3 regions of the Roseateles sp. GW821-FHT03B02 genome follow, and region 2 is predicted to be linked to each of the others. Evidence: predicted binding sites of a transcription regulator. Region 2 holds the regulator's gene; each other region holds the start of a gene.
What was found. The regulator sigma-54, encoded in region 2, starts transcription at its own class of promoters, with help from an activator protein. The targets are predictions, from matches to a motif close to TGGCANGNAANCTGCTTT.

Region 1 (7,338 bases), on a different contig from region 2:
GGAGCGTCATCGAGGCCGGCCTGAAGTGCATCCAGGGCAAGGGCATCGTCAACTCGATCTCGCTGAAGGAAGGCGAGGCGGAGTTCAAGCGCCAGGCCAGGCTGGTGAAGCGCTACGGCGCCGCGGCCGTAGTGATGGCCTTCGATGAACAAGGCCAGGCCGACACCTTCGCCCGCAAGACCGAGATCTGCGCGCGGGCCTACCGCATCCTGGTGGACGAGGTGGACTTCCCGGCCGAGGACATCATCTTCGATCCCAACATCTTCGCCATCGCCACGGGCATCGAGGAGCACGACAACTACGCGGTGGACTTCATCGAGGCCACGCGCTGGATCAAGACCAACCTGCCGGGCGCCAAGGTGTCGGGCGGCGTGAGCAACGTGTCGTTCAGCTTCCGCGGCAACGAGCCGGTGCGCGAGGCCATCCACACCGTGTTCCTGTACCACGCCATCCAGGCGGGCATGGACATGGGCATCGTCAACGCCGGCATGGTGGGCGTGTATGACGACCTCGACGCCGAACTGCGCGAGCGCGTGGAAGACGTGGTGCTGAACCGCCGCCCCGATGCCGGTGAACGCCTGATCGAGATCGCCGACCGCGCCAAGAGCGCCGGCAAGGACGACTCCGCCCGCCTGGCGTGGCGAGCAGGCGACGTGAACGCGCGGCTGTCGCACGCGCTGGTGCATGGCATCACCGACTTCATCACGGCCGACACCGAGGAGGCCTGGCAGGCCATCAGGGCCGCGGGCGGCCGGCCGCTGCACGTCATCGAAGGGCCGCTGATGGCGGGCATGAACGTCGTCGGCGACCTGTTCGGCGCCGGCAAGATGTTCCTGCCCCAGGTGGTGAAGAGCGCGCGTGTGATGAAGAGCGCCGTGGCCCACCTGCTGCCCTACATCGAGGAGGAGAAGCGCCTGCTGATCGAAGGCGGCGGCGACGCCAAGCCCAAGGGCAAGATTGTCATCGCCACCGTCAAGGGCGACGTGCACGACATCGGCAAGAACATCGTCACCGTCGTCCTGCAGTGCAACAACTACGAGGTCGTCAACATGGGCGTCATGGTGCCGGCCCAGGACATTCTCAGGAAGGCCAAGGAAGAAGGCGCGGACATCATCGGCCTGTCGGGCCTGATCACGCCCAGCCTCGAAGAGATGCAGCACGTGGCGGCCGAGATGCAGCGCGACGACTACTTCGCCTCGCGCAGGATGCCACTGCTGATCGGGGGTGCGACGACCAGCCGCGTGCACACGGCCGTCAAGATCTCGCCGCACTACGAAGGCCCGGTCGTCTACGTGCCGGACGCGTCGCGCGCCGTGGGCGTCTGCACCGAGCTGCTCAGCGACGAGCGCGCCGCGGCCTACGTCGCGGAGTTGAAGGCCGACATCGAGAAGACCCGCGCGCTGCATGCCGGCAAGAAGCAGACGCCGCTGGTCACGCTGGCCGAAGCGCGCGCCAACAAGGCGCCGCTTGATCTGGGCCGCGTCGCGCCGGCGCCCAAGTTCACAGGCCGCCGCGTGCTGAAGAACCTGGACCTCGCCGAGCTCGCCCGCTACATCGACTGGGGGCCTTTTTTCCAGACCTGGGACCTGGCCGGGCCTTACCCCGCCATCCTCGACGACGAGGTGGTCGGCTCGGAGGCGCGCAAGGTGTTCGCCGACGCCCAGGCCATGCTGAAGAAGATCATCGACGGCCGCTGGCTGCAGGCGCACGCCGTCTTCGGCCTCTACCCGGCCGCGCGCGTCAACGACGACGACATCGCAGTCCGCAGCGAGCCGCCGCTGACCTGGCACGGCCTGCGCATGCAGTCGGAGCGGCCGGTCGTTGACGGCGTGAAGCGGCCCAATCGCTGCCTGTCCGACTTCGTGGCGGAGCAGGGCGATCACGTCGGCCTGTTCGCCGTGACGGCGGGGCTCGGTGTGGACAAGAAGGAGGCCGAGTTCCTGGCCACGCACGACGACTACTCGGCCATCCTGCTCAAGGCCCTGGCCGACCGCCTGGCCGAAGCCGCCGCCGAATGGCTGCACGAGCGCGTGCGCCGCGAGTTCTGGGGCTATGCCGCGGCCGAGGGCCTCAGCAACGAAGAGCTGATCGCCGAGAAGTACCAGGGCATCCGCCCCGCGCCCGGCTACCCCGCCTGCCCGGACCACCTCGCCAAGCGTGACCTGTTCAAGGTGCTGGCGCCCGGGGAGATCGGCATGGGCCTGACCGACAGCATGGCCATGACGCCGGCCGCCAGCGTCAGCGGCTTCTACCTGGCCCATCCGGACGCGGCCTATTTCAATGTCGGTCGCATCGGCGACGACCAGCTCACCGACTGGGCTGCGCGCTGTGGCCTGAGCGACGCCGATGCGCGCCGCGCACTGGCGCCGCTGCTCGGCTGACACGAACGGATACAGATCCGGCCGTTCGGTCGCGCCGCGTTGCGGCCCTGTCCTACAGGGCGCCGCGAGGCGCGGCCGCATGCTTGTCCTATCTCTCAACAACATCGGAGGCCCCATGTCGACCCCCACGCTCCCCATCAAGTCCACTCAGATCGTTGCCGGCGTCGCCGTCGTGATCGCACTGCTGGGCGGTGCCTACGCGGTCGGGCGGTCGCAGGGCAGCGAGCCGGTTGCCGAGGCCGCGCCCCCGGCGGCCACCCAGCGGCTGGCCAGCGCCGACGCCGCGCGCGAGCCGGCGCGTGATGCCCACCGGGCACCGGTCGCCGAGCCGCAGCAGCAGGCCCAGCCAGCCCTGTGCCAGAGCTGCGGCCGCGTGACCGATGTGCACACCGAAGCCCGTCATGGCAAGGCCAGCGGCGTGGGTGCGGTGGGTGGCGCCGTCGTGGGCGGCCTGCTGGGCAACATGGTGGGCGGCGGCAATGGCCGCAAGCTCGCCACCGTGGCGGGTGCCGTTGGCGGCGGCTACGCCGGCAACGAGATCGAGAAGAACCAGAAGACCTACACCGTCTGGGTGGTGCAGGTGAAGGAAGCCGATGGCCGCCTGCGCCGTTTCGAGCGCAGCGCCGACCCGGGCCTGCGCGTCGGCGACGAAGTCCGCCTGACCGAAAACGGCTTCGCGCGCGTCTGACCTGACGGCGCTCAGGCGCCCACGGCCGCGGGCAGGCCGCGCCTGAGCTGGATGGCCTCGGCCACGTGGGCCGGCGCGATGACCTCGGCGCCGGCCAGGTCCGCCACCGTGCGGGCCACCCGCAGCGCGCGGTGGAAGCTGCGCGCGGACCAGCCCAGCTTCTCCGCCGAGCAGTCCAGCAAGGCCTTGGCCGCGGGCTCCAGCACCGCATGCGTCGCCAGATCCTGGGCCTGCAGCAGTGCATTTGACACGCCCTGCCGCTCATTGGCGCGGGCCCGCGCCGCGGCCATGCGGGCGGCGACCACTGCGCTGCTCTCGGCGGGTGCCAGCGCCTGCAGCTCGCGCGGCGGAATCACCGGCACCTCGATGAGCAGGTCCAGACTGTAAAGGAAGTGGCCGCTGAGCCGCCCCTGGTAGCGCGCCACCTGGTCGGGCGTGCAGCGGCAGGCCTTCAGCGGGTTGCCGAGATGGCCGCACGGGCAGGGGGTCATGGCCGCGACGAGTTGGAAGCGTGCCGGGAACTCGGCCTGGCGCGCGGCGCGCGAAATGAGGATGCGGCCGGTCTCCAGCGGCTCGCGCAGCGCTTCCAGGGCGGCACAGGGAAACTAGTGGTTCGTCCAGGAAGAGCACGCCATGCTGGGCCAGCGAGATTTCGCCCGGTCGCGGCGGTGAGCCGCCGCCGACGAGTGCCACGCTGGACGCCGAGTGGTGCGGCGAGCGCATCGGCCGCTGCCCCCAGCGCGCGATGTCGAACTGGCCGGCCAGGCTGAGCACGGCGGCGGACTCCGGCGCGGCGTCGTCGTCCAGTGGCTGCAGCAGCCCGGCCAGGCGCTGGGCCAGCATGGACTTGCCGGTGCCCGGCGGGCCGCTCATCAGCAGCGAATGACCGCCGGCCGCGGCGATCTCCAGCGCCCGCTTGGGCGCAGCCTGGCCCTTGATGTCGGCCAGGTCGTGCAGGCTGGCATGGCGTTCGCGCGGCAGGGCCTCGGCACGGGGCAGAGCCTCGCCTTCGGGCTGGAGTGCGGCGACGACGTCGAGCAGATGCCCGGCCTGGCGCACCACCAGGCCGTCGACAAGGGCCGCTTCGGCTGCGCTGGCCTGAGGCAGCAGCAGTTCGTGCCCAGCACCGGCCCGGCGCAGCGCCAGTGCCATGGCGAGGGCGCCACGCACCGGACGCAACTCGCCCGCCAGCGACAGTTCGCCCGCGCACTCGAAGCGCGAGGCGGCCCGCGTCGATCTGGCCGTTGGCGGCCAGCAGGCCTAAAGCCATGGGCAGGTCGGCCGGGGCCAGGTTCACCGTATAGCTTGTTGGCTGGAAACGAGAGCCCGCTGTTCTGCAGCGCCGCCCGTACCCGCTCGCGGGCTTCCTTGACCTCGGCGTCTGCGAGGCTCACGACGGTGAAGCTCGGCAGGCCGTTGGCCAGGCGGACCTCCACCGTGACCGGCGCGGCGGTGAGGCCGTCGAGGGCGCGGCTGTGGACGGTGGCGAGGCTCATAGGGGGACGGATGGCGGCTTGTGGGGCGGCGACGGGGCAGTCCAGCCCCCGGTTTCGCACGGCCCGGCGGTGCTTTTCCCGTGGACGCACGTTCAAGGTGCAATGCCGCGCCTGATCTGGTCCAGTTTGGTGCGTGAATCTGGGTTGTGGGCGTGTGCGGCCCAGATTTGTGCGGTCGGCCAAGGGGTGGCGCTTGGCACGGAAGCTGCAAATACCCGCCGGACTGCCTTTTCCCCAACCTGAATTAGGAGCCCCGCCATGAAGTTGTCCCCTTCGCTGCTCGTCCTGGCCATGTCCGCGGTCGTCCTGCCCGCGTTCGCCGATGAGCCGGCACCGGACCCGCTGTCGTTCAACGTCGGCGCGGTCACCGAGTACCGCTACCGCGGCATCTCCCAGACCCGCCTGAAGCCGGCCCTGCAGGGCGGCATCGACTACGCCGACCCGAGCGGCTTCTACGTCGGCACCTGGGCTTCGACGATCAAGTGGATCAAGGACGCGGGTGGCGATGCGGGCGTGGAGATCGACCTCTACGGCGGCTACAAGACCGAGGTGGCCAAGGGCCTGACGCTGGACGTCGGCCTGCTGCAGTACTACTACCCGAGCAACAAGCTCAACCCCAGCGCCAACACGCTGGAGGTCTATGGCGCGCTGAGTTTTGGCCCGGTGACGGCCAAGTACTCGCACAGCACGACCAACCTGTTCGGCTTCGCCGACAGCAAGGGCTCGGGCTATTTCGACGTGACGGCCAACTTCGACCTCGGCGACGGCATGACCCTGTCGCCCCACGTCGGCCACCAGACCGTCAAGCACCTGTCGGCCGCCTCGTACACCGACTACTCGCTGACGCTGGCCAAGGACTTCTCGGGCCTGGTGCTCAGCGGCGCCGTCATCGGCACGGACGCCAACAAGACGGCCTATGCCAGCCCGGTCAACGGCAAGTTCATGGGCAAGACCATGCTGGTCGTCGGCCTGAAGAAGACCTTCTAAGAACTCACTGGAGCGCGACATGAAACTGATCACTGCCGTCATCAAGCCCTTCAAGCTCGACGAGGTGCGTGAGGCCCTGAGCGCCATCGGCGTGCAGGGGCTGACGGTCACCGAGGTCAAGGGCTTCGGCCGCCAGAAGGGCCACACCGAGCTGTACCGCGGTGCCGAGTACGTCGTGGACTTCCTGCCCAAGGTGAAGATCGAGGCCGCCGTGAACGACGACGTCGTCGAACGCGTCATCGAGGCCATCGAGTCCTCCGCCCGCACCGGCAAGATCGGCGACGGCAAGATTTTCGTGTCGCCGCTGGATCAGGTCGTTCGCATCCGCACCGGCGAAACCGGCAACGACGCGCTCTGAAGCGCGCTCATAACAACCGTTTGGAGAACACTCAAATGAAGAAACTCCTCGCCGGCCTCGCGCTTGCCGCCGGCCTGCTCGCGCCAGCCGCCTGGGCTCAGGACCCGGCCTCGGCGCCCGCTTCCGCAGCCGTTGCGACGGCCACGGCGGCCACGGCGGCTCCGGCGGCCGATGCGGCCTCCGCTCCCGCCGCCGCTGCGGCCTCGGCGCCGGCCGATGCCGCCTCGGCCCCCGCACCCGTGCCCAACAAGGGCGACACTGCCTGGATGATGCTGTCCACGCTGCTAGTCATCCTGATGACGGTGCCGGGCCTGGCCCTGTTCTACGGTGGCCTGGTGCGCAGCAAGAACATGCTGTCGGTGCTGATGCAGGTGATGGTGGGCTTCTCGCTGATCGTCGTGCTGTGGTGCCTGTACGGCTACAGCTTCGCGTTCACCGAGGGCAACAAGTTCATCGGCGGTACGGATCGCCTGTTCATGAAGGGCCTGTGGGACAACGTCGCCGGCACCTTCGCCACCGGTGCCACCTTCAGCAAGGGTGTGCCGATGTACGAGATGGTGTTCGCCGCCTTCCAGGCCACCTTCGCCGGCATCACCGCCTGCTTGATCATTGGCGCCTTCGCCGAGCGCATCAAGTTCTCGGCCGTGCTCGCCTTCCTGACGCTGTGGTTCACGTTCAGCTACCTGCCGATCGCCCACATGGTCTGGTTCTGGGCCGGCCCGGATGCCTACACGGCCGCTGCCGTGGTGGATGAAACCAACGCCAAGGCCGGCATGATCTGGCAGTGGGGCGCGCTGGACTTCGCCGGCGGTACCGTGGTGCACATCAACGCCGCCGTTGCCGGCCTGGTGGGTGCCTTCATGGTCGGCAAACGTGTCGGCTACGGCAAGGAAGCCTTCACGCCGCACAGCCTGACGCTGACCATGGTCGGTGCCTCGCTGCTGTGGGTGGGCTGGTTCGGCTTCAACGCCGGCTCCGCACTGGAAGCCAACGGGTTCGCGGCTCTCGCCTTCATCAACACCTTCGCCGCCACGGCCGCCGCCGTGCTGGCCTGGTGCATCGGTGAGGCGCTGCTGAAGGGCAAGGCCTCCATGCTGGGCGCCGCCTCTGGCGCCGTCGCCGGCCTGGTGGCCATCACCCCGGCCGCCGGTAACGTCGGCATCGGTGGCGGCCTGGTCATCGGCTTCGTCGCCGGCTTCGCCTGCCTGTGGGGCGTGTCGGGCCTGAAGAAGATCCTCGGCGCGGACGACTCGCTGGACGTCTTCGGCGTCCACGGCGTGGGCGGCATTGTCGGTGCGCTGCTGACCGGCGTGTTCAACAGTCCCAACCTGGGCGGCCCGAGCGCCGTCGGCGACTGGGTCACCGCCGCGATGATCGCGCCGGACGCCTACTCCATCGCCAGCCAGGTCTGGGTGCAGACCAAGGCCG
Region 2 (7,338 bases):
GCCGTGGGTGGCCGGCGTCAGCAAGAACCTGCTCGTGGCGCCTTTTGCCGGCGCCTATCTGCTGCTGATGGTCGTCGCGCTGGCCGGCCTGTTGCTGATCTCGCTGATCGACTTCCCCGCGCTGGCCCGGCCCGCGCCAGGTGCGGGCGGCCGCAGCAGCGCGGAGCTTGCGCGTCAGCCGGTCTTCCTCGTGGCGCTGGCGGCGAGTGCGCTCGGCTATGGCGTCATGAACCTGCTGATGGCGGCCACGCCCATCGCCATGGGGCAGTGCGGTCTGCCCTTTGCCGACGCCGGCATGGTGCTGCAATGGCATGTGCTGGGCATGTTCGTGCCGAGCTTCTTCACGGGGGCGCTCATCAAGCGCTTCGGCGTGCTGCGCGTCATGGCGGTGGGCGTGCTGCTCAACCTGGGCTGCGTCGCCTTCGCGCTGGCGGGGCAGGACCTGGAACATTTTCTCGGCGCCCTGCTGTTGCTGGGCGTGGGCTGGAACTTCCTCTACATCGGCGGCACGACGCTGTTTACCCGGGCCTACCGCCCCGAGGAGAAGACGCGCGCGCAAGGGCTGCTGGACACCGGCGTCTACGCGACGATGACGCTGACCTCGTTCTCCTCGGGCGCGCTGGTCACGACGGGCGGCTGGCAGTGGATGAACTGGGCCAGCCTGGTGCCGATCGCGCTGTGCGCGGCGGCACTCGCGGGCCTGGCGCTGTATCAGCGCCGGTCGTGCTGAAGGTATTCGGCCGCCATCTGCTGGCCGACCAGATCGAGCTTCAGCCGCAGCAGCGCCTTGAGGTCCAGGTCGCGCTGCGTGACGAACAGCGGCGCGCCAATGCGCAGCCCGACGATGGCGCCGCCGTCGCCCAGCGTGGGCAGCAGCGGGTAGACGCGCAGCCGCACGATCAGCGTGTCCTGCTCGTCGGCAAAGACGGTGGTCTCGGCCAGCGTGGCGCAGCGCAGGCGGTCGGCTTCCTGCAGCAGCGCAATGCCGGCGGTCTCGGGGTCGACCTGCACGGCGGAAGCCGTCATCGGGAAGACGCGCCGGCCCTCGGTGTCCAGCGCATTGGCCACGGCGGCGTTGAAGCGCTGGTTCAGGTCGTCCCAGTCGGGGCCGCCCCGCAGCGGCGGGTTGCGGCCCTGGCCGAAGACCAGCGTGCAGGGTTCGGCCTGAGCGGCGGCCGCGGCCAGCGCCAGCAGCGCGGCGGCGATCAGCTCACGCGGGCGCATCGCCTTCGCCGACCTTGCGCGCCGAGCCCTTGACGAGGTCGAAGCGGAACAGCCGGCACTCGATGGGACCGTTCCACATCGGCACGCGGCGCGATTCCTTCAGCCGCATCCGGCTCGGCAGCTTCATGTCGGGGCTGAGCATCCAGGCCGTCCAGCCGGCCGGGTTCTCGGTGTACTGGCGCTTCCAGTGCGCGGCCAGGCGCGGGAAAAAGTCGTCGCCGGCGTCGCGCTCCTCGCTGCCGCCGGCATCGCGCGACATCGCCGCCTTGCCGCGCACCTCGATGCGCTCTCCATAGGGCGGGTTCATGACGATGACGCCGGCCATGCCCTCGGGCAGCTGCGGTGCCGGGCGTTCGAGCGCATCGCCGCCGTTGAACTGGATGTATTGCGCCACGCCCGCGCGCTCGGCATTGCGGCGCGCGAAGTCGACCATGCGGAAGGCCACGTCGCTGGCGTAAATGGGCACGGCGGGCGGGTGGATGCGCGCGCGGGCGGCCTGGGCCATCTCGCCCCAGGCCTGCTTCATGGCGCCGGTGGAGAACGGCAGCTGGTGCTCGAAGGCGAAGCGGCGCTGCAGGCCGGGCGCCGAGTCGCAGGCGATCAGCGCGGCCTCGATGGGAATGGTGCCGGAGCCGCAGCAGGGGTCGTGCAGCGCGCTGTCGCCGCGCCAGCCGGCGGCGGCCAGCATCGCGGCGGCCAGCGTCTCCTTCAGCGGTGCGTCGCCCTTGTCGATGCGCCAGCCGCGCTTGAAGAGGGGCTCGCCCGAGGTGTCCACGTAGATGGCCGCGCGCTCGGGGCCCACGTGCAGCACGACGGGCAGGTCGGGGCGCTGCGTGTCCACGCTGGGGCGCTCGCCGGTGTGTTCGCGCAGCTGGTCGCAGATGGCGTCCTTGATGCGCAGCGCGGCGAAGTTCAGGCTCTTCAGTGGCGAGCGCTGGGCCGTGGTGTCGATGCGCAGCGTGTGCTTCGGCGTCAGCCAGTCGCGCCAGTCGACGCGACGGGCCAGCGAGTAGAGGTCGTCCTCGTGGCGGTATGGGCCTTCGATGATCTCGACCAGCACGCGCTGGGCCAGCCGGCTTTCGAGGTTGATGCGCATGACGTCCTCGGCCGTGCCGAGCAGGCCGCAGCCGCCGCGCAGGGCCTCGACCTTGCTGCGCACGCCGGGCGGCAGGAAGCGCTTGAGCTCCTCCTCCAGCAGCGGTTCGACGCCACCGGGGCAGGACACGAAGAGGGATAACTTGTTGGGCAGGCTCACGGGCGTGATTGTCGCCGGCCCTACACTGGACAGCGTTGTCCAAGACCTGTGCGAGCCATGAAGCGAATCGTCCTGACCCTGGCCTTCCTGTTCGGCGCCCTGCAGGCGCAGGCTGCCGACTCCGTGCCGGCCTATCCTGCGCACACGATTCCCAGCACCCAGCACCCAGCTGCGCGCGCTGCCCAGGAACGCCGATGGCCGCACCTACCAGCTGCACATCCACCTGCCGGGATCGTTCGCCAAGGAGCCCAAGCGGCGCTACCCGGTGCTGTACGTGACCGACGGGTATTGGGACTTCGCCACCGTCGTCGCGTCGTACAACAACCTGAACTACGACAAGGTCGTGCCCGAGTTCATCATCGTGGGCCTGGGCTATGCGGGTGACAACCTGGACTACGGCGAGCTGCGTGGCTGGGAGCTGTCGCCGGTGAAGCTGGCGCCGCTGGCGTTTGGCACCGGCCATGCCGACAAGTTCATCGCGTCGCTGGAGAAGGACATCTTCCCGCTGGTGGAGCGCGACTACCGCGCCGACCCGGCGCAGCGCTACCTCGCCGGCAGCTCGCTGGGCGGGCTGTTCACACTGCATGCGATGTATGCCAGGCCCGAGCTGTTCAGGGGCTACATCGCCGCCAGCCCGGCCGTGGTGGTGGGCGGCGACTGGATCATCGGCCAAGCCAGGGCCTATGCCGCCACCGGCAAGCCCATCAAGGCGCGGCTTTATGTGACGGGGGCCGAATACGAGTGGCCCGGCTTCCTGGCCGGCATCAGGCGTTACCAGGCGCTGCTGCCGGAGTTGAAACATCCGGAGCTCGTGTTCCAGAACCGCACCATCGATGGTGAGCGGCATGCCGGCACCAAGGCCGAGAGCTACTCGCGCGGCATGCGCTTTGTCTTCGAGCCGCTGGCACCGGAGAAGGGCCCATCGACGGACTGAGGGCCGCCGGCAGCAGCCGGCGGCCTCCACGCGCTTACTGGCGCACGAAGTCCAGCAGGTCCTGGTTGAGGCGGTCCTTGTGCGTGTCGGTGATGCCGTGCGGGCCGCCGGCGTACTCGATCAGGCGCGCACCCTTGACCAGCCTGGCCGTGGCGCGGCCGGTGGTCTCGATGGGGACGACCTGGTCATCGGCGCCGTGGATGACCAGCGTCGGCACGTTGAACTTCTTCAGGTCGTCACGGAAGTCCGAATGGAAGAAGGCGTCGATGCTGTCGTAGGTCGCCTTGGCGCCGGCCTGCATGCCCTGGGCGAAGAAGCTGTCCACGAGGCCGCTGGAGGGCTTGGCACCCGGGCGGTTGAAGCCGAAGAAGGGGCCGCTGGCGATGTCCTTGTAGAGCTGCGCGCGGTTGTCGAGCGACGCCTTGCGCAGGCCGTCGAAGACGGCCGCGGGCACGCCCTCGGGGTGGGTGGGCGTCTGGCCCATGATGGGCGTCACGGCACTCACCAGCACGACCTTGGCAACCCGTGCCGTGCCGTGCCGGCCGATGTAGCGGGCCACCTCGCCGCCGCCGGTGGAGAAGCCCACGAGAGTGGCGTGCTTCACGTCCAGCGCCGCCAGCACGGCGCCGAGGTCGTCGGCGTACTGATCCATGTTGTTGCCGGTCCAGGGCTGGCCCGAGCGACCGTGGCCGCGGCGGTCATGGGCGATGACGCGGTAGCCGCGCTCGGCCAGGAACTGCATCTGCGACTCCCAACTGTCCGCGTTCAGCGGCCAGCCATGGCTGAAGACGACGACCGGGCCGTCCTTGGGGCCCCAGTCCTTCACGTACAGCGGCGTGCCGTCGCTGGCGGCGACGAAGGGGCTGGCGACGACGGCGGCCGGGGCGGCCGAGGCCGTGGTCTGGACGGCCATGCCCCCGAGGGCGATGGCTGCGGCGAGGGCGATGCGGGCGAGAGCGTTCATGTTGGAACTCCTGGGGTGACGGGGCTGTCTTGCGACAGGACGAACTGTGCCGGCCTGCCCCGTACCTGATATGCCGTAAAGTACGTTTAACTTTGCAATCCGTACTGATCGTGGCCGATCGACTTGCCGCTCTCTTTGCTCACTTCGCCGTGCGGGCCGAAACCTTCCAGGTTGGCCCGCTGTGCGGTGTCAACAGTCTGGAGCCCCAGGCGGGGCGTGGTCAGCTGCATCTGATCCGCGAGGGTGGCGTCGAGGTCCACCATGGCAGCGCCGAGCCGCTGCGCATCGCGGAGCCCAGCCTGCTGCTCTACCCGCGTCCGCTGTCGCACCGCTTCGTGACGGACCCGAGCTGCGGCGCGCAGTTCCTGTGCGCCCACATGGCGTTCGAGGGCGGCGCCAGCCATCCCATCGCGGCGGCGCTGCCGGCCTGGATCTGCCTGCCCCTGTCCACGGTGCCCAGCTGCGGGCCGGTGCTGGCCCAGCTGTTCGCCGAGGCCGAGGCCACCCACTGCGGGCGCCAGCTGATGCTGAACCGGCTGTTCGAGGTGCTGATGATCTGGGTCATCCGCGAGCTGATGGCCCAGGGGCGGGTCGAATCGGGCATGCTGGCCGGGCTGTCCCATCCCAAGCTGCGCGGCGCGCTTGTGGCGATGCACGATGCGCCTCGGCGTGACTGGCCGCTGGAGGAACTGGCGGCGGCGGCAGGCATGTCGCGCACGGTGTTCGCCAACAGCTTTCGCGACGTGGTGGGCTGCACGCCCGGCGTCTACCTGCAGCGCTGGCGCATCGGCCTGGCGCAGAAGGCGCTGCGCGAGGGGCGGGCGCTCAAGCACATCGCCGCGGAGGTGGGCTATGGCGGCGAGGCTGCGCTGTCGCGCGCCTTCCGTGCGCACACGGGGCTGTCGCCGCGGGAATGGCGCAAGGCGGAGGTGGTCCTGGCTTGAGGCGCCCTACAGCGCCTTGCGCAGATTCGCCGGCGCGATCTTCATCGCCTCGCGGTACTTGGCCACCGTGCGCCGCGCGCACTGGATGCCTTGCTCTTCCAGCATGGCCGCAAGCGCGCTGTCGGACAACGGCTTCTTGATGTCCTCGGCCGCGACGAACTGCTTGATGAGCGCACGCACCGCCGTGCTGGAGGCCTCGCCGCCGGCCTCGGTGCTCAGCCCCGAGCCGAAGAAATACTTCAGCTCGAAGGTGCCCCAGCTCGTGGCCATGTACTTGGCCGTCGTCACGCGCGAGATGGTGGATTCGTGCAGACCCAGCTCGTCGGCGATCTCGCGCAGCACCAGCGGCTTCATGGCCAGCTCGCCATGCGTGAAGAAGCCGCGCTGGCGCTCCACGATGGCCTGGCTGACGCGCAGGATGGTGTCAAAGCGCTGCTGGATGTTCTTGATGAACCAGCGTGCCTCCTGCAGCTGGCCGCCCAGCGGCGAGTTGCTGATGCCGCCGCGCGTGGCGCGCAGCGCGTTGGCGTAGAGCTCGTTGATGCGCAGCTTGGGTGCCACCTCGGGGTTGAGCATGACGCGGAACTCGCGGCCCACCTTGCGCACGATGACGTCGGGCACGATGGCCGCCGCCGCGCCCTGCGCGAAGCGCCGGCCGGGCTTGGGTTCGAGCTGGGTGATCAGCGCCTGCGCCTCGCGCAGCAGCGCCTCGTCGGCGCCGGTCTCGGCCATCAGCCGCCGCATGTCGCGCCGGGCCAGCAGCTCCAGGTGGCGCTTGCAGATCAGCATGGCGATGACCTGGGCCGGACTCTTGGGCTGGGCGCGCAGCTGCAGCGCCAGGCACTCGGACAGGTCGTGCGCACCGATGCCGGCGGGCTCCAGGCTCTGCAGCAGGTGCAGCGCGAAGCGCAGCCGGTCCAGCAATTCCTCGCGCTCCTCGTCGTCCTCGGCGAACGCGGCGGCGATCTCCTCCAGCGTGTCTTCGAGGTAGCCGTCCTCGTTCAGCGACTCGATGAGCACCTGCATGACGGCGCGGTCCTCGGCCGACAGGTGGTGGCCGGCCAGTTGCTGGGCGAGGTGCTCGGCCAGCGTGGCTTCTGCCGACTCCTGGCTCTCGCGCTCGCCGTCGTCCTCGCCGCTGCCGCTGCCGCTGCCGCTGCTGGCGGGCAGCTCACGGATGCCGTCGAAGTCGTCGCGTTCGGTGCCGTTCTCCCAGTCCTCGCGCTCCGTGCCGCCGAAGTCTTCGCCGCTGAGCTCCGGCGCCTCGGCCTCGCCGCCGTCGGTGGCGGTGTCGTTGCTGCCGGCCTCGGCCGGCGCGTTGGCGGCCAGCTCGGGGGTGCTGACGGTGAACTCCTCCTCCGTTTCGAGCAACGGGTTGGTCGCCAGCATCTGCTCGACTTCCTGGTGCAGCTCCAGCGTGGAGAGCTGCAACAGACGGATGGATTGCTGCAGCTGGGGCGTCAGCGCGAGATGCTGACTCAGGCGAACCTGGAGCGTCTGTTTCATCGCGCCGGCTTCCGCTACATCCGGAAGTGTTCGCCGAGATAGACCTTGCGCACGTCCGCGTTGGCCACGATCTCGTCCGGCGTGCCTTCGGCCAGCACGGCGCCCTCGCTGATGATGTAGGCGCGGTCGCAGATGCCCAGCGTCTCGCGGACGTTGTGGTCCGTGATCAGCACGCCGATGCCGCGGCTCTTCAGGAAGCCGATGATGCGCTGGATCTCCAGCACCGCGATGGGGTCGACGCCGGCGAAGGGCTCGTCCAGCAGGATGAAGCGCGGCTGCGTGGCCAGGGCCCGGGCGATCTCCACGCGGCGGCGCTCGCCGCCGGACAGCGCAGGCGCAGGACTGTCGCGCAGGCCCTCGATGGAGAGGTCGTGCAGCAGGCCGTTCAGCAGCTCGTCGATGCGTCCCTTCGAGAGGCTGCGGCCGTCGTCGTCCTGCTGCAGCTCCAGCACGGCGCGGATGTTCTGCTCGACGGTCAGCTTGCGGAAGATGGAGGCTTCCTGCGGCAGAT
Region 3 (7,338 bases), on a different contig from region 2:
GTGCAGGACGGCCTGGCCACGCTGTCCAAGCCGCAGACCATCACCGACGCGAACGATGCCACCACGCTGACCGTGCCGCGCGGCGAGGTGCACTTCGAGAACCTGCGCTTCGCCTACCCCAACGGCAGGGTCGTCGTCGACGGGTTGGACCTGGTCATCAAGCCCGGCGAGAAGATCGGCCTCGTCGGGCGCAGCGGCGCGGGCAAGAGCACGCTGGTGAACCTGTTGCTGCGCCTGTACGACCTGCCGGAGCACGGCGGCCGCATCACCATCGACGGCCAGGACATCGCCGGCGTGACGCAGGACAGCCTGCGCTGCCACATCGGCATGGTCACGCAGGACACCTCGCTGCTGCACCGCTCGGTGGCCGACAACATCCTCTATGGCCGCCCCGACGCCAGTGCCGAGGACATGCAGCGCGCCGCCGTGCGCGCGCACGCCGACGAGTTCATCGCCACGCTGTCCGACCCCAAGGGGCGAACCGGCTTCGAGGCTTTCGTCGGCGAGCGCGGCGTCAAGCTCAGCGGCGGCCAGCGCCAGCGCATCGCCATCGCCCGCGTGATGCTGAAGGACGCGCCCATCCTGCTGCTGGACGAAGCCACCAGCGCGCTCGACAGCGAGGTCGAGGCGGCCATCCAGCAGTCGCTCTACACGCTGATGGAGGGCAAGACCGTGGTCGCCATCGCGCACCGCCTGTCCACCATCGCGGCGCTGGACCGCCTCATCGTCATGGACGCCGGCCGCATCGTCGAGCAGGGCACGCATGCCGAGCTGCTGGCGATGAACGGCATCTACGCGAGGCTCTGGGCGCACCAGAGCGGCGGCTTCCTGGGCCTGGAAGACTAGCCTTCCAGAACCAGCGTGCCGTCGGGGTAGCGTGAACCCATGAAGTCCACGAAGGCCCGGACCTTGGGGCTGGCCAGGCGCCGCGAGGTGTGCAGCACCCACAGCTCCACGGTCTTGCCGCTCAGCGCGCCCCACTGGACGAGCGAACCACCCTTGAGCTGCTGCCACACGATGGACTGAGGCAACAGCGCGATGCCAGCGCCGGCCAGGGCAGCATCGCGCAGCATCAGCATCGACGACAGCCGCAGCACGGGCACCGGCTCTATCGTCAGGCCGCCGTCGAGGGCCCAGGTGTCGCCGTCCCGGAACGCGTTGACGATGGCCGGCATGCGAACCGCCGCCGGCCCGGGTGGCGGCATCGCGACGGACGGCGCCGCCACGACCACCTGCCGGTCGCGGGCAAAGCAGCGCCCCACGAGGGCCGTGTCCGGCCGCGGGTTGGGGCGGATGGCGATGTCGAACTGCTCGTCCACCAGGCTCACCAGCCGGTCCTCGGCCACCACCTCGACGGTGACGTCCGGGTAGAGCGCCCGGAACTCGGCCGAGAGCCGCCCCATCGCCAGCTGCGCGAACAGGATGGGCGCCGCGATGCGCAGTTGCCCGGCCACCTTGTCCGTGCCTTCACGCGCGGCGGCGATGGCCTCGGCCACCTCGTGCAGCGGCCCCTCGGTGCGGCTCTGCAGCCGCTTGCCGGCCTCGGTCAGTTCCAGCCCCTTGGCGCCGCGTTCGATGAGGCGCACGCCCAGCTGCTCCTCCAGGTCCGCCACGCGGCGGGACAGCGTCGCCTTGGAGCGCCGGCTGGCGCGGCTGGCACGCCCGAAGCCGCCGTGGGTGGCCACCAGGTTGAAGTCGGCCAGCGCATCCAGGTCCATGTGTTTCAAAAGCAAGACAGTAGGTCTTGATTTTGGCGACTGTGTTTAACAAGTGCAACGACCTATCTTTCGCTCACCGCAACCCTCCCTGAAGGAGTTTCCCCATGAGCATCCTTGTCATCGGCGCCACCGGCACCGTCGGTTCCCTCGTCGTCCAGGGCCTGGCCCGTGAAGGTGCCGCCGTCACGGCCCTCGTCCGCAACGCCGGGCATGCGCTGCCTGCGGGCGTGCGCAGCGTCGTCGGCGACCTCACCGACGTCGCCTCGCTGCGACAGGCCATGGCCGGCGTGCGCACGCTGTTCCTGCTGAACGCGCTGGCGCCCGACGAGGTGACGCAGTCGCTGCAGGCGCTGAACGTCGCCCGCGAGGCCGGCATCCAGCGCTTCGTCTACCTGTCCGTCATCAACGCCGACCTCTACACCGACGTGCCCCACTTCACGGGCAAGCACACGGTGGAACGCATGATCGAGACGCTGGACCTGCCTGCCACCATCCTGCGCCCGGCCTACTTCATGCAGAACGACATCGGCATCCAGCCGGTCATCGAGGGCTATGACGTCTTCCCCATGCCCATCGGCGCCAAGGGCTGCGCGATGGTTGACGTGCGCGACATCGCCGACCTCGCCGTCGCCGAGCTGCTGCGGCGCGACCGCGCCCCCCAGCCGCTGCCGCGCGAGACGCTGGAGGTGGTGGGCCCCGAAGTCATCGACGGTCCGGCGGCCGCGGCCGTCTGGGCGCGGGCGCTGGGCCGCGACATCCACTACGGCGGCGACGACGTGCAGGCGTTTGAAGCGCAGCTGCTGCAGCAGCAGCTGCCGGGCTGGATGGCCTACGACCTGCGATTGATGATGAGCGGCATCCAGCAGCTGGGCCAGCTCGCCGCCCCGGGCGCCGCCGCGAAACTGGCACAGCGGCTGGGCCGGCCGCTGCGCACCTACGCCGCCTTCGTGGCGGAGCGCGTCAAGGCGGGCTGATCCGACCTAGCGCCCGCGCCGCTGCCACAAAGGCTTCTTGCCCTTCAAATGCCGCTCGATGCCGTCGTTCAACCGCGAGCGCAGGTCGACGACGGCCTCGACATGCCCGAACACTTCGGGGAAGCGCAGGTCCAGCCACAGCCACAGCGTGCATTGGCGCAGCGCCTGCTCCATGCGGTCCAGGCGGCTGTGCTCGTCGACGTCGTCTAGGAACCACGGCGTGCCGGCCTTGCCGGTGCGGGCGTGGCTGGCGGCCCAGGCCTGGAACTGCTCGACGACCTGGGGCAGGCGGTCGTCCACCGGGGCCTGTGCGTAGCGGAAGCGCTCCTGCAGCGGCAGCGAACCGGCGTTGCGGTCCAGCATCTCGGCCAGGCCCAGCATCTGTTCGAGCTCGGCCACCTCGAAGTGGGCGTCGTCCAGGCGCAGCTGCTGCATGAAGACCGTCAGGACCTGGTGCAGGCTGGTCACACCCAGCCGCTGGGAAATCGTCTGCACATGGCGCCAGTTCGGCGCCACCGGCGCCTTGAAATCGCGCGGCGCGCGCGGCTCCTTGGGCAGCAGCTCGCGCAGCGTCTTCATCGCGTCAGCCTCGGCCTCCTTGAGCACGCTGACGAAGCCCTCGTCGTGCATGCCGTAGCGGCCCGCACGGCCGGCGATCTGGTGCACCTCGCTGACCGACAGCACGCGGTCGCCCACGCCGTCGAACTTCTCCAGCGTGGAGAACAGCACGCGGCGGATGGGCAGGTTCAGGCCCATGCCGATGGCGTCGGTCGCCACGAGCACGTCGCTCGCGCCGACCGCGAAGCGCTCGGCCTCGCGGCGCCTCACCTCGGGCGGCAGCGCGCCGTAGATGACGCTGACCTTGTGGCCGCCCTGGGCGATCTGGTCGCGCAGCATCAGCACGTCGCGGCGGCTGAAGGCCACCACGGCGTCGCCCGCCTGCAGATGCGTCATCGGCACGGGTGCCGGCATCAGCTGCACCTGCTGCTTGCGCTCGAACATGCGGCGCTCGGGCTTCTCGCCGCACAGCTGCAGAAGCCGCTCGATGGCCGGCGCCGCGTAGCTCGAGGCGATGATGATGACCTCGCGCGCCGGCACGCCGACGATGGCCTGGGTCCAGGCCCAGCCGCGCGAGTCGTCGAAGATCATCTGCGCCTCGTCGATGACGGCCACGTCGATGGTGTCGCGCGTGTTGACCATCTCGATGGTGCTGCTCACGACGCGCGCATCGGCCGCCGGCACGTTCTCCTCGCCGGTCAGCAGCGAGCAGGGCACGCCGCGGCCCACGAGGCGGTCGCGGCCTTCCAGCGCCAGCAGTCGCAGCGGGGCGAGGTAGGCGCCGTCCAGCGCCTGCGCCAGCCGCTCGAAGGCCGAGTACGTCTTGCCGCTGTTGGGCGGGCCCAGGTACAGCGTGACCTTGCGACCCAGCTTGCGGGCGGCGTCGAAGCTGTCCGGGTAGCCCTGGAAGGCCAGCTCGCGGCCCAGGCTGGCCAGCGTGCTCTGCTCCTCCACCTGCTGCTCCCAGCGGTCCTGGGCACGGGTCAGTGCGGCCTTCAGGTCTTCATACGGCATGGGCACGCCGCACTCGGCCTGCAGGCGCGGCAGCAGCGAGGCGAGCTGGGCGGAGTCGCCCATGGCCTCGCTGCGCGCGACCAGATGGTTCAGGTGCAGGGCCAGCTCGGCGGTGTAGGAATACTCGGGCGCCTGGCCCAGCGCATGCCGCAGCGCGGCCGTGTCGCCGTCGCGGAAGAAGGCCCAGACGGGCGCCTCGGGCACCGGCACGCGGTGCGACAGGTCGATGCGCCAGCTCTCATGCGCGAGGGTGATGGGGTGCACGCACAGCCGCGTGAAGACGAGGCCCTCGCGGCGCAGGCCCAGGCTTTCGAGCTGGTGCAGGCGCTGCTGCATCTGCGCGCGCAGCGTGTTGGCCAGCGGCGTTGCATCCAGCTGGGCCAGCGCGACTGGGATGTGGACCGGCAGGATCCAGCGGCTGGGCCGGCCACCGCCGGCGGCCTTGGAGATCTGGATGCAGCCGAGGTGGTCCAGCGATTCGTCGCTGCCGTCGTCCAGGTCGGCCGGCACCAGCACCTGGGGCAGGGCATGGGCGGCCTGGCGGATGCGGGCCCAGTCTTCGGGCGCGAGATGGGCGGGCAGCCGCGCGGCGTGGCGGGGCTGGGGCAGGGGGAAAGCCGGCACGGGCGGCTTGGCTTCAGGGGTCGGGGACTTCACGGCGGAAGTGGAACACAGTGGCCGGCCTGCGCAGCGGAGCCCCGGCCGCCTGGTGCCATTGCCGCTGCCTCCCTAGTATTTGGGGTGACGGCGAATTTGACGTTTCCGCGCGACCGCTCATTTGTCGCCGCGGCAAGTGCTTGATTCCGAAGGAAATCGGAGCCATGGCATGGATGCTGCTGGGTCCTCTGCAGTCTGCCCTGACCGGCCAACTCTCCCACACGAGGTCACGATGAACGCCCTGAATCTTTCCAAGTTCGCAGCCGTCGCGCTGCTTGGCGTTGCGGCCTTGTCAGCCGAGGCTGCACCGGTAACTGGAAAGGTCTGGATCAACCAGCCCGCAGCAGGCTCGAACGCGACCATCGCCCAGGCCGCCACGCTGGGTGCGGCCGATGCCGAGTTCACGACGGCGGCGATCGACTTCTTTGCTGACGGCAGTGCGGCCAACCCCTACACCATCGCCGGCTTCCTGAAGACCACGGTGTTCAACAACACGTCGGCGGGCTTCAGCGCCAACGGCACACTGGACAACACCTACTTCCTGTTCACCGGCTCGCTGTACCTCAATGCGGGTGCCAACACCTTCGTGGTGCCCCACGATGACGGGCTGCAGCTCGACATCGACGGCATCGCCGGGTTCGAGGTCGATGCACCCGGCCCCACGGCGCCCGTCAACACGCCGTTCACGGTCAATGCGCCGAACGCCGGCGTCTACAACTTCACGATGTCCTATGGCGAAGTGTTCGGCGCTCCGGCCACGCTGCGCTTCATCGTCAACGACGTGCCGGTGGGCACGCAGCTGCCCGAGCCGGCCAGCCTGCTGCTGGTCGGCTCGGCGCTGATCGGCCTGGCTGCGAGCCGTCGCCGCCGCTGAAGCGCCGGGGCCTCAGCGCGGATTGGCAAGGGCGCGCTTGGCGCGGTACATCGCCCCGTCGGCCTGATGTACCAGCACGCCCGGTGACTCGCCGTCGTCCGGGAAGAGGCTGAAGCCGATGCTGGCCGAAACGGCCATGGCATGGCCGGCCAGCACGCAGGGCGCGGCCAGGGCCAGGCCGATCTTGGCGGCCACCTGCTCAGCGTCGTCGCGGCGGATGGCCGAGGCCAGCACGACGAACTCGTCACCACCGATGCGGCAGACCGTATCGCTGGCGCGCACGGTGGCCTTCAGCGCGCGCGCCACGTGCTGGAGCAGCAGGTCGCCCACGGCATGCCCGAACTCGTCGTTCACCCGCTTGAACCCGTTCACATCGAGGAAATAGATCGCCAGCCGGCTGCCGTGCCGGCGCGCCAGCGCCAGGTCGTGGGCCAGGCGATCCCACAGGACCTCACGGTTGCCGACGCCTGTCAGCGCATCTGTCTGCGCCGCCTTGACGGCCACCTCCAGCGCCGCGTGGGCGGTCTCGGACTCCTGGGTCACACGCTGGTTCTGTTCAAGCAGGCGCTCGTTCTCCTCACGGGCATCCTGCGCCGCGGCCAGACCCGTCTCGCTGCGTGCCTCCTGGATGGCGGCGTGCAGAGCCAGCAACGTTGCCTCGGCCGCGGCGATCTCGCGCCGCAGCGCGATGAGGCGCTGCTCGTTGGCGTCGATGCTGGGAAGCGTGTCCATGCGGCCTGCCTCATCCTCTCAGTCCGCGGCGGGCTCGGTCAGCGTCATGACGATGTCCGGGTACCAGGCCGCGTTCAGGCCCAGCGATTCGTCCGCGACCCGGTCGCGGTCGCCCATGTCCAGGCGCGACGAGTGGATGCCCACCAGCAGCCAGGGCAGGGCACCCCGGCCCGGTGCCCGCACCACCACCGGCGCGCCGCTGATGCCGCGGTGGGTGCGCGCATCGGTGAGGAACCAGCCTGCGCCCTGGAAGCGCCAGCCGTAGGGCGAGGCCACCACGCCCTGGCGCACGACCGGGAGGTGGTGCAGCCCGTCGTGAAAGCCCAGCGGGAAGCCTGCGATCAGCACCGGCTCGCCGATGCCGATCACGTCGCCCTCGCCGGGCAGGTGCCCGGGCGTGAAGGCGGCCAGCGCGGCGGCCGGCGGCAGTGCGGCGGGCTCGATCTCCAGCACCGCCACGTCGATCTCGCCGCCGTCGTCCTGGCCCTGGCGCCAGTTGGCCAGGCCGTCGCGGTAGAGCAGCACGGACAGGCCGATGGACTCGGCGAGGTTGTCGGCGTCCGGGTGCAGCTCGATCTCGATGCGGTCGGGGTGGTGGCCGCTGGGCTCGTCGAAGAAGACGTGCCGGCTGCTGACGAGGTAGAGCCGCTCCTCGCGGCGGAAGAAGAAGCCGCTGGCGCTGGTCAGCCCCTTGGCGCCGGCAAAGGTGGCCACGCGCACGGTGGCCAGCAGCAGGGGGTCGATGGCGGGCGCCGCGGGCGCGCCGGCTGCAGGAGGAGGCGCCGCCGTCACGGCGTTCAGTACGAGGGCT

Region 1: the regulator sigma-54 is predicted to act here: its motif matches at 4,760-4,777, upstream of AC07VX_RS10960 (TorF family putative porin).
Region 3: the regulator sigma-54 is predicted to act here: its motif matches at 5,087-5,104, upstream of AC07VX_RS26005 (PEP-CTERM sorting domain-containing protein).

What each region holds. Positions count from the first base shown of each region.
Region 1 is NZ_JBWKUV010000003.1:257,407-264,744, reverse strand. Features, by position in the region: gene metH (methionine synthase) at 1-2,381, shown strand, start outside; gene AC07VX_RS10970 (glycine zipper 2TM domain-containing protein) at 2,497-3,069, shown strand; partial or broken gene AC07VX_RS10965 (YifB family Mg chelatase-like AAA ATPase) at 3,081-4,565, opposite strand; gene AC07VX_RS10960 (TorF family putative porin) at 4,824-5,552, shown strand; gene glnK (P-II family nitrogen regulator) at 5,572-5,910, shown strand; gene amt (ammonium transporter) at 5,946-7,338, shown strand, end outside.
Region 2 is NZ_JBWKUV010000001.1:1,020,974-1,028,311, reverse strand. Features, by position in the region: gene AC07VX_RS04565 (MFS transporter) at 1-730, shown strand, start outside; gene AC07VX_RS04560 (hypothetical protein) at 712-1,224, opposite strand; gene AC07VX_RS04555 (THUMP domain-containing class I SAM-dependent RNA methyltransferase) at 1,211-2,479, opposite strand; gene AC07VX_RS04550 (alpha/beta hydrolase) at 2,592-3,413, shown strand; gene AC07VX_RS04545 (alpha/beta fold hydrolase) at 3,448-4,377, opposite strand; gene AC07VX_RS04540 (AraC family transcriptional regulator) at 4,488-5,321, shown strand; gene AC07VX_RS04535 (RNA polymerase factor sigma-54) at 5,328-6,827, opposite strand; gene lptB (LPS export ABC transporter ATP-binding protein) at 6,842-7,338, opposite strand, start outside.
Region 3 is NZ_JBWKUV010000015.1:25,461-32,798, forward strand. Features, by position in the region: gene AC07VX_RS25985 (ABC transporter ATP-binding protein) at 1-846, shown strand, start outside; gene AC07VX_RS25990 (LysR family transcriptional regulator) at 843-1,718, opposite strand; gene AC07VX_RS25995 (SDR family oxidoreductase) at 1,823-2,692, shown strand; gene AC07VX_RS26000 (helicase-related protein) at 2,699-4,921, opposite strand; gene AC07VX_RS26005 (PEP-CTERM sorting domain-containing protein) at 5,154-5,795, shown strand; gene AC07VX_RS26010 (diguanylate cyclase domain-containing protein) at 5,808-6,527, opposite strand; gene AC07VX_RS26015 (trypsin-like peptidase domain-containing protein) at 6,546-7,319, opposite strand; gene AC07VX_RS26020 (hypothetical protein) at 7,325-7,338, opposite strand, start outside.